2 regions of the Lysinibacillus sp. FSL K6-1151 genome follow, and region 2 is predicted to be linked to the other one. Evidence: riboswitches for the same ligand, from Rfam matches in the RefSeq annotation. Region 2 holds a riboswitch; the other holds the start of a gene.
The links. Region 2 has a riboswitch for cobalamin ahead of MHI04_RS19750 (iron chelate uptake ABC transporter family permease subunit). Riboswitches for the same ligand answer to the same signal wherever they lie in the genome.

Region 1 (5,156 bases), 1.9 Mb from region 2:
ATTGCTGCAATTAATTGATCAACTGCAAATTTTAAAAAGTTATCCTGGTAAAGTGCTAGTTGATTTCACAAACACGCATGACTACGTGATTGTCGAGCCTGCATACCTTGTGCACAGTTCTACAAAGAAAGCAGTAGGCGCATTATAAACTCAAGCCCTCCATCAAACGGAGGGCTTGTTTTTATTTATTTGAAGGGTAGGGGGTAAATACTCTTGTTCGAGCAGCGAATACTCGCGGAAGCAGATGAAATACTCTCGCTCAAGCAGCGAATACTCGCGGAAGGAGATGAAATACTCTCGTTCGAGCGGGGAATACTCGCGGAAGCAGATGAAATACTCTCGCTCCAGCAAGGAATACTCGCGCAAACAGGGTAAATATTCTCGCTCAAAGCAAGTAAACACCCGCGCAAGCAAACGGCTTCGCGCGGGCAGGATTACCTACTTACAGACAATGCATGGCTGCTTGTGCCTCGTGCCAAGGAACAGAATATCCTTTGCCCTTCGCACAAAAGATGCTGGAGGAGCTGTATTCTGGGTCGGCATTTTTATCGTAGCCAATGTGCGAAATAATTTCCTCGGCATTATGACACACATCATAGCCATCAAATTGGAGTGTGAGTGCGCCCTTACCATTGGTATAGGCCGCAAAGGTTGTGCTATAGCTCATTAGGGTGGCGACGGGCGCTCGTCCCGTTAGCACAACATCTGTTTCGGATAAGATGGGGTCATCGAATGTGCCAGCAGCTTGCTGTATGTCGCTCATCATGCGGCCGATAAAGTCGTTCGAAGCCTTCATTTTAAAGCGATAATAAGGTTCAAGCAGGATGTTCTGTGCTTGCTCAAGTCCTTGACGTAGCGCACGGAAACTAGCTTCTCGGAAATCGCCGCCCGATGTATGTTCATTATGTCCGCGACCTGTTAGCAGTGTAAAATGAATATCTGTCAGAGGGAAGCCTGTGAGTAAGCCATGGTGATCACGCTCAAACAGGTGCTTTTCAACAAGGCGTTGGTTGCCTACCGATAAATGATCCGCATGGCAGGCATTGCTAAATGTATTACCTACTCCTCGCGGATTGGGCTCCATTAGTAAATGAACTTCTGCATAATGCTTGAGGGGCTCAAAATGACCATAGCCTGTCACCGTCGTCGCAATGGTTTCCATATATAAAATTTGGGGCTCGCCAAAGGAGACCGTTAATGAAAAACGCTTCATTAACACTTCTATCAGTACCTCCAACTGAATAACGCCCATAATGTGCACATGGATTTCCTGGAACTTTTCCTGCCAAACCACACGTAAGGAAGGCTCTTCTGCTTCTAGTAAACGGAAAATTTGTAACACTTCCTTGATATGCTGATGGCCCTCATATTGAACCTTTGCCTGTAGCGTTGGGACAAGCTCATAGGGCTGTGACAGCATAGTAGTGCCGATGCGGTCTCCAATATTGGCCTGACTAAGTCCTTTAACAGCAAAAATCTCTCCCGCTTCAACCTGTTGGACGGTATCAAAGCGACTGCCATTATAGAGGCGAATTTCAGTCACTTTTTCTGTCACTTCTTCAAACGAAAATTCATCCCGAACATGTAAAACGCCCTTGACAGCCTTCATAAATGTTAAACGCTGGTGGCCGTCATGACGAATTTTAAAAACCTCCCCCTCAAACGGTGCATTCACTTCAAAATGGGTGTCTGTTAATAGAGGGAGCTGGGCAAGCAATTCCTTGATGCCCTCATCCTTTAGGGCAGACCCTGTAAAGCAGGGGAAGGCACATTCCTTTTGAATCATGGTCTGTAGCTGAGTAAGACATTGCTCATGCTCCAATGACTCATTCAAAAAGGCATTGAGCAGCTCTTCATTACGCTCAGCCAACCATTCCATGATGCCGCTTGAAACATAATCAGTACGAAGCGGTTCATCGACGAACAGCACCTGCTGGGAACAATCCTTGCGGAGCTGTGTCATAACGGCCTCCACATTGGCTCCTTCGCGATCAATTTTATTGATAAAGAAGAATGTTGGGACATGGTATTTGCGTAAAAGCTGCCACACGGTTTCCGTATGACCCTGTACGCCCTCGACCGCACTAATGATAACAATGGCATAATCCATCACACGAATGGCGCGCTCCATCTCAGGGGAGAAGTCGACATGCCCTGGTGTATCAATCAACGTGTATGTATCGTCGCCTATGTTCATGCGACCTTGCTCGGCAAAAATGGTAATACCACGCTTGCGCTCTAGCTCATGATGATCGAGAAAGGTATCCTGATGATCCACTCGACCACGAGCTTGAATGCTTTGTGTATGAAAAAGTACTTGCTCAGAGAAGGTTGTTTTACCTGCATCCACATGCGCAAGTACACCAATTGTTTTGTACATAACATATCCTCGTTTCTATCTATAGCTATCTTTTCATTGTAACAGAATACTAGCCTATATATTTCTTGTAAAATAGTTCGTATTTTTGTCGAAATAGTGCTAATATAATGATGATTATATATTTAGCAACATACTACTGATTGAGCTACAAATTTTCTTCTGCTAGTCTATCAATAGTATTAACCATTATAGAACGTATTGGTGCAAATGGCATTTGTCATTTGCTTAAAAGGGAAATCGGTGCAATTCCGATGCTGTCCCGCAACTGTAAATGGGGAGTCTGTACAGCATGCCACTGTAGTTTAACTATGGGAAGGCGTATAGATGATGAACCTAAGCCAGGATACCTGCCAGTATGTGTTTTTTGACTAAGAACCACGAGGATGGGGATAGTGATAAAGGTAATGTACCGTTTTTTCACTATGCTACTCTCTTGGCGACAAGAGGGTTTTTTTATGCCCTTCCCACGAATCCTGGTAGCAAAGAAGTCTTTGATTTCTTTCTATAGATGAACAACAAAGGAGAAAAGGACATGAAGAAATGGAAAAGTTTATGGCTGGTGATGGTCATTGCCTTGGTCGCTGTTTTAGGGGCTTGTAATGCAAAGGACAAATCTGAATCAGCAGCGCAAGATGAGAAGGTTGAGCCATCTGAGGCAGCAACGGAAGTAACCATTGACAATAATGAAACAACTCAAACATATAAGGAAGCACCTACAAAAGCGATTAGTTTAAATCAGCATGTGACAGAGATTATGCTAGCGCTAGGCTTAGAGGATTCCATGGTAGGCACAGCTTACTTAGATGATAAAATCTACGAGCCCCTACAAGAAGCATACGATAAAGTGCCTGTGCTTTCTGATCAATACCCAACGAAGGAGCAAGTAATTGATGCCGAGGCTGATTTCTTATATGCAGGCTGGAAGAGTGGCTTTGGTGAAAAGGGTGTTGGAACACCGGAAGAGCTTGAGGAGTTAGGCATTCATACGTATTTACATACGGCTTCCAATATGACAAAGCCAACACTAGAGGATATTTTCACTGATATTCGTAATATCGCAAAAATTTTCCGTATTGAGGATCGTGGAGAAGCCTTAATTGAGCAAATGACGCAAGATGTGGAGGCAATTCAAGCTAAATTACCAAAAGATAGTGAGAAATTACGTGTTCTCGTATTTGATAGCGGTGAAAAGGATGTCTTTACAGCTGGTCAAAACTTTATGAATGAACTAGTATCAATCGCTGGTGGTCAAAATATTTTTGGTGATGTGGAATCAGGCTGGACAACCGTGTCGAAGGAAGATGCGGTAGACCGTAATCCCGAGGTAGTTGTCGTGATCGATTATGGTGAAACAACGGCCGAACAAAAGATTCAATTCTTAAAAAATGATCCAGCATTAAAGGAGATGGAAGCTGTTAAAAATGATCGCTTTGTCATCCTGCCACTGTCAGCTGCGTCTGAAGGCGTTCGTGCGGCAGAGGCTATTGAAATTTTAGCGAAGGGCTTCTATCCTGATAACTTTTAAAATTCCGAGCTAGCATTGTGCTAGCTCCTTTTTCATAAGGAGCGATATCAATGAATGCATTTCAGAAAAACGTACCAGATCAAACATTTGAAACACTTAATCGTCATGGCGAATTTACACGCTTAGCTGTCAGCCCAGGTATTATTAATAAGCATTATACGCCTGCACAATTTCAAAAAATAGCAGAGGTTGCTGGCGAAAAGGGGGCGATTAAGTATTCGGCCTCCTATAGTATTTTAGTGTCCATTCCAACGAGTGCCGTGACAGAGGCTATGCAAGCCTTACGAGAAGTGGGTCTTTATGTTGCACCATCAGGACCCATCATCGCGATGAAGGCCTGTGATTTTTGTGATGGTGAAAAGATGGAGGCTGCTCCGATAACCGAACAGCTTTATCATGCTTTAGAGGGGATCGAGGTACCTGCAAGAGTACGTGTTAACATCAATGGCTGTGCGTCAGCCTGCTACAATGCAGTCTATGATGATATTGGACTCGTTTATCAGCAGGAGAGCTTTGATGTTTATTTAGGCGCTGTACCGATGGGGGCAAAGGCGCAGGCGGGCATGTTATTTGCGAAAAAGGTAGGTGTCGAGCACATTGAAGATTTTTTGCTACAAATGATGAACCTTTATAAGGAACATGCTCGTCCGAATGAACCCTTTTTTAAATTTTATCGCAGAACAAAATCAACCGAATATTGGGAATTAGTAAAAAAATCAATTAACTAGCAGGAATATTACTTAGGGTGTCGAAGTATTGTAGTAGAGTACAGAAAATGACAATACAAAGGAGCAAGAACATGACATCGAAACAAGGGATTCAACCAGAAGATCTTTACCACTTGAAATCAGTAGCCGATCCACAGCTCTCACCTGACGGGACTGAGGTAGTTTATGTTGAGACACGTATTGATGAGAAGAAAAAAGATTATGTCTCGAATTTGTTTTACATAAACCTGAAGAACAAAACACCACAGCAATGGACATTTGGGGAGGATAGAATAAGTTCTCCTATATGGTCACCTGATGGTAGTCAAGTTGCGTTTTTATCCACTAGAACAGGCAAGTCGCAAATTTATGTTCTTTCAAAAGCAGGCGGAGAGGCAAAGCAGGTGACATATTGTAAAAATGGTGTGACATCACCTGTGTGGTCACCATGCGGCAAGAAAATGGCCTTTTCTATCAAGCTAGGTAAAGATGAAACGATTTTGGATAAGGTAACGGATGAAAAGAAAGAAGAAAAAGAACTAAA
Region 2 (5,156 bases):
TTTTTATATCATGCACTTGGCCTACGTCACGCGTAAGTGACGTTCTCTTTTACCTATAAAATGACTGAACGTCAGTCATTTATTCTATTAATGAAAGGATTTTAATTATGCAAAAAGAATGGTTATATGTCGGTCTAACAAGTTTATTTGAATTATTTTGGATATTTGGTTTTAATGTAGCAAGTTCCTGGTGGCATTGGATTATTATTGTGTCTATAATTGCTATCGATTTTCACTTCTTATCAAAAGCTTGTGAAAACCTACCTACTGGTACCGTATACGCTATTTTCGCTGGTGCAGGTGCAATTGGCACTACGTTAATGGACATTTTTATTTTCGATGGAGAGTTTAATGCGATTAAAGGTATTTTCATGTTTATTTTAATATCGGGCGTTATTGGATTAAAATTAGCAGATAACGCACCAACAGATCACGATGAAAAGAAAGGAGTGAATGCATAATGGGTTGGGTATATATTTTATTAGCAGCAATAGCCGAAATTATAGGTGTTATTGGATTACGCTTTTATAGTCAAAATAAAACGATACGAAATTTATTATTATATATCGGTGGCTTTGGATTATCATTTGCCCTTTTATATGCATCCTTCAATTATTTACAGCTAAGCATTGCCTATGTTGTCTGGGTAGGTATTGGTACTGTCGGTGCAGTGCTTGTCAATATCATTTTCTTTGGTGAATCCAAAAATCTACCACGAATTATCAGTATCATCGCTATTATCATCGGTGTAGCAGGGTTAAAGGCCTTATCTTAATTAAACTACAATCAAAGGACATCCTTCTAATATCGAGGAATGTCCTTTGTCATTTAACCATTGAGTATATCTTTGAACCTGTTACATTTTTATAATTAAACAGATACACTGCGGTCCTTACTCTAGCTAATGAAAAATCCGTCTCCTGTATAAACATTGACTATTTTTCTAACTAAGAAACATAAAAACTCTTCCTGATATGACTGTTTCCAATGCCATGTATTTTCGTAAATGCTACTTTCATACATGAATATATTATGTAAAATAATTGTCCTTACTTTTTTAAACTTGACTGACCTTCTTTGCGAATTGATCAGGAACATACGTGAGGTATGGTTTACCAGTCAAGGAATGTGTTTGAATATCAGCAAAAACACCAAATACTTCTTGTAACAATGCTGGTGTTAGCACTTCCTCCGGTGTCCCATGACACACGATTCGACCTTGCTGCAACACGTAAATTTGATCACAGTACATTGCCGCAATATTCAAGTCATGTAAAGCCGCAACTACTGTTAAATGTAAGGTTTGAATTAAGTCCATAAGCTGAAGTTGATGTTGGATATCTAAATGATTCGTTGGCTCATCTAATATAAGCACTTGTGCTTGCTGTGCTAGTGCTCGTGCAACCATTACACGTTTTTTCTCTCCACCTGAAAGGGAGCTAAAGCTTCGTTTTTCTAAATGAGCTATACCTGTTTGCTTCAAAGCATCTTTAACAATTTGAAAATCTTGCTCTTGATCTAGCTCTAACAGTTTTTTATGTGGCGTTCTCCCCATGCTAACTAAATCATGTACAGTGAAATCAAATAAAACAGGTGTATCTTGACTAACAACAGCTAAATTCTTCGCAATTGCTTTACTAGATTGCTTTAAAATATCATGCTCATTTAATAATACCGTCCCGCTTTCAGGTTTTAGAAGACGATACATATTTTTTAGCAATGTTGATTTGCCACTACCATTAGGGCCAATTAACCCAACAAACTGCTTTTTCTTTATTTGAATACTTACTTCATGTAGTATACGTTGATCGTTAATGGAGAATGATACTTGCTTTGCTTCTAATGTCATATAAGTTAATCTCCTTCACCGAAAGAATAATTATTGCGACGGAGTAGCCAAATGAAAAATGGACCTCCACAAAAGGCTGTAATAATACCAATTGGCATTTCCTGAGGAGCAATGATAATTCGAGCAAAGGCATCAGCCCACACTAAGAAAATCCCCCCTATTAAAGCACTAATCGGTATCACATATTTATAGTTAGATCCCACAATTAAACGTACTATATGAGGGATAATTAGACCTACAAAACCAATAGAGCCACTGACTGCCACCAGTACACCTGTTAACAGGGAGACAAGTAATATAAGCTGAATCCGAAATTGCTGAAGATTAACCCCTAACGTCACTGCCGCTTCTTCCCCAAGTAAAAGTAAATTTAAATTTCGATAGTGTAGCCAGAGAAGCCCAAATACGACGAAAAATATGGAAGCTGGAATGATAATATTATTCCATTTAGCTCCTGCTAGACTACCTAGCATCCAAAACATAACAGCTTTTAAAGCCCCCTCTTGCTTTGACATCATTAAAATAAAATTAGAAATGGCCGTTAAAATAAAGGAAACAGCCATACCTGCCAATAACAGACGAAAAATAGAAACCCGTCCCCCAACACGTGATAAGAAAAACACCAGTGCAATGGCAAGTAATGATCCTAAAAAGGCTGATATTGAAAGCGCGTAAATACCTAAAAATGAAAAGGCTCCTAAAATAATTACAGAAGTAGCTCCGACAGCTGCCCCTGAAGAAATTCCTAGAATATATGGGTCAGCAATGGAATTTCGTACAAGCGCCTGAATCGCTGCCCCCGCAATGGCTAACCCCGCTCCAACAATAGCAGCTAGCAAAACACGAGGTGCTCTTATTTGCCAGATGATGATTTCCTGTGAGCGACTCCAATCTTGCTCTATGGCATTTTGTATAAAGGGGATTTTAGAAAGAATAACTTTCCATACATACAATGGCGTAACTGATACAGAGCCGACCATGACAGCAAAGGTCATAGAAACAATTAATACGAAGAAAAGGATTAAGGAAAAAAATATAAACTTTTTATTCATCCGTTTTAAACTCCTACTGAATAGTGATGAATGAAGCAATAAAAAAAGGTATTCCATACGCAACTACGCATAGAAACACCCTAGAATAAACAAAGTCAGAAAAAATCCAGCTATTGTCCGTAATTGCTTGCATCCTCGTGGGCATTACAGGTATTACTAACTGGCAGGTCTCCTGGCTTCGATTCAACACCCTATAATTGCCTTCCCATTCTTCCACAGTGGCAAATAATATTATAGGACTCCTCGTTACAGTTGCGGGACAGCGCCGGACTTACACCGACTTCCCTTTTAAGTGACATTATAAAATGGCACACCAATAGTATTTGAATTTATAAAATTGTGACGATTCTATCATACATTTTTATAGATTGTTAGTCTACATGGAATTTTATTTCTAAGGAAGAACAATATATAAGCTGTATCTTCGCAGTTTTGAGCACAATAGCTATTTGCTCGTTATAAATTGGCTATCTATTACTTAATAGTTTTGGCATGGGAGGAAACTTCACCACATCTTAGCCATTTTTCCTATCACATACATCAATGACATTTCGCTCTCTTCATTCATGTCAAAAAGCAATTGACATCCATCATTTCTGCACATTTGTTTGCTACAGTAAGGGAAAATAGTGAGGAGGATATTACATGATATTTAAAAGAAAATGGTCTACTGGACTTCTAGCAGTAACGGCCTTCATTAGTTTAACAGCTTGTGCGGAGGAGCAAACGAAGCCTGTATCTACTTCCAATAACACTGCTGAAGAAATGGATCATTCTACGATGAACCACTCAAGCTCAGGTGAAGTACCATCCACATTAAAGAACGCGGATAATCCGAAGTTTTCTGTTGGAAGTAACGTGATTATTACGGATGGACATATGGACGGTATGAGAGGTGCCGAAGCAACAATAATAGGTGCCTATAACACAACTGCCTATGTTATTTCCTATGAGCCAACTTCCGGTGGAAAGCGTGTAGAAAATCATAAGTGGGTGATTCATGAAGAATTGATTGATCCAGAAGAAGCACCACTAGCCCCTGGCACAGAAGTAAAAACGGACGCAGCGCATATGGAAGGTATGGAAAATGCGACTGTCCGTATTGAGGAGGCTATCCAAACGACTGTTTATATGGTTGATTACACTTCGACCACAAATGGTGAAGCTGTTAAAAATCATAAATGGGTGACAGAAGAAGAATTAACCTCAAAATAATATGAACAACCTCTCCAGCATTTCTGGCAGAGGTTGTTTTCTAGCTTTTGTGTTGTAACGGTTTTCTATCAATTGACTTATGCCATTTATAGCCGATACCCCATACTGTTTGCAAGTAATCATCCGCAGGGAACCCACTTTTTCTTAATTTTTCTCGTAAATTACGCACATGAGAATCAATGGTACGATCTTCAATTGTCACATTATATCCCCAGACTGTGGTGATTAGATGTTCTCTAGAAAATACTTTATTTTGATGATCTAAAAATAAAACAAGCATGGAAAATTCCTTTGGTGTTAGAGGAATTGCCTCATGTTGAAAATATAATTCAAAGGATTCCTTATCTAAGCGAAGACCCTCAAAGCTAATAACCTTTTCCTCTATTTTCGATCTTCTTAATACCGCATATATACGTGCTAATAACTCTTCCTCATCGAAGGGTTTTAATATGTAGTCATCAGCACCGAGGTTTAAGCCTTTGACAATATCCGCATGCTCTCCTTTTGCAGTAAGCATAATGATGGGCACATCCCAAAACTTCCTAATTTCTTGGCACGCCTGCCACCCATCCATCTCTGGCATCATAACATCCAAAAGAATTAAATCTGCATGCCCATCTTCTAAAAAATCGAAAGCCTCTTGAACGGAAGACATAGCTCTACAATAAAAATTCGGCTCTAAATAAAGGGTTAATAAATCTAACATTCTTGGCTCATCATCAATGCATAAAATGGTTTTCATCTGTTTCTACCCCTTTAAAAGATAATTCAAAAGTAGTTCCTTTATTTATTTCACTGCTAACCTTCACTTCGCCCCCATGCGCCTGTACAAGTTCCTTGACAATAGCAAGCCCGAGTCCAGAACCACCTAAAGCACGACTACGAGATTTTTCCACTCGATAAAATCGTTCAAAAATATAGGGTAAATCCTTCTTTGGAATCCCCTTCCCTGTATCTTGAACGATAATGCTTAAAACATCATTGTGTTTCTTTGCGGTGACTGAAGTCGTATCTCCTGACGCACAATAGATTAATGCGTT

Region 1: linked by a shared signal. The riboswitch ahead of MHI04_RS10460 (ABC transporter substrate-binding protein) and the one ahead of MHI04_RS19750 (iron chelate uptake ABC transporter family permease subunit) in region 2 are both predicted to bind cobalamin.

What each region holds. Positions count from the first base shown of each region.
Region 1 is NZ_CP152040.1:2,162,347-2,167,502, forward strand. It holds gene MHI04_RS10445 (hypothetical protein) at 1-148, shown strand, start outside; gene MHI04_RS10450 (hypothetical protein) at 214-375, shown strand; gene MHI04_RS10455 (translation factor GTPase family protein) at 443-2,380, opposite strand; cobalamin riboswitch at 2,563-2,750, shown strand; gene MHI04_RS10460 (ABC transporter substrate-binding protein) at 2,913-3,905, shown strand; gene MHI04_RS10465 (precorrin-3B methylase) at 3,956-4,633, shown strand; gene MHI04_RS10470 (S9 family peptidase) at 4,705-5,156, shown strand, end outside.
Region 2 is NZ_CP152040.1:4,080,048-4,085,203, forward strand. It holds gene MHI04_RS19730 (TetR family transcriptional regulator) at 1-36, shown strand, start outside; gene MHI04_RS19735 (SMR family transporter) at 108-461, shown strand; gene MHI04_RS19740 (SMR family transporter) at 461-775, shown strand; gene MHI04_RS19745 (heme ABC transporter ATP-binding protein) at 1,058-1,849, opposite strand; gene MHI04_RS19750 (iron chelate uptake ABC transporter family permease subunit) at 1,855-2,901, opposite strand; cobalamin riboswitch at 3,046-3,234, opposite strand; gene MHI04_RS19755 (YdhK family protein) at 3,547-4,116, shown strand; gene MHI04_RS19760 (response regulator transcription factor) at 4,157-4,858, opposite strand; gene MHI04_RS19765 (ATP-binding protein) at 4,836-5,156, opposite strand, start outside.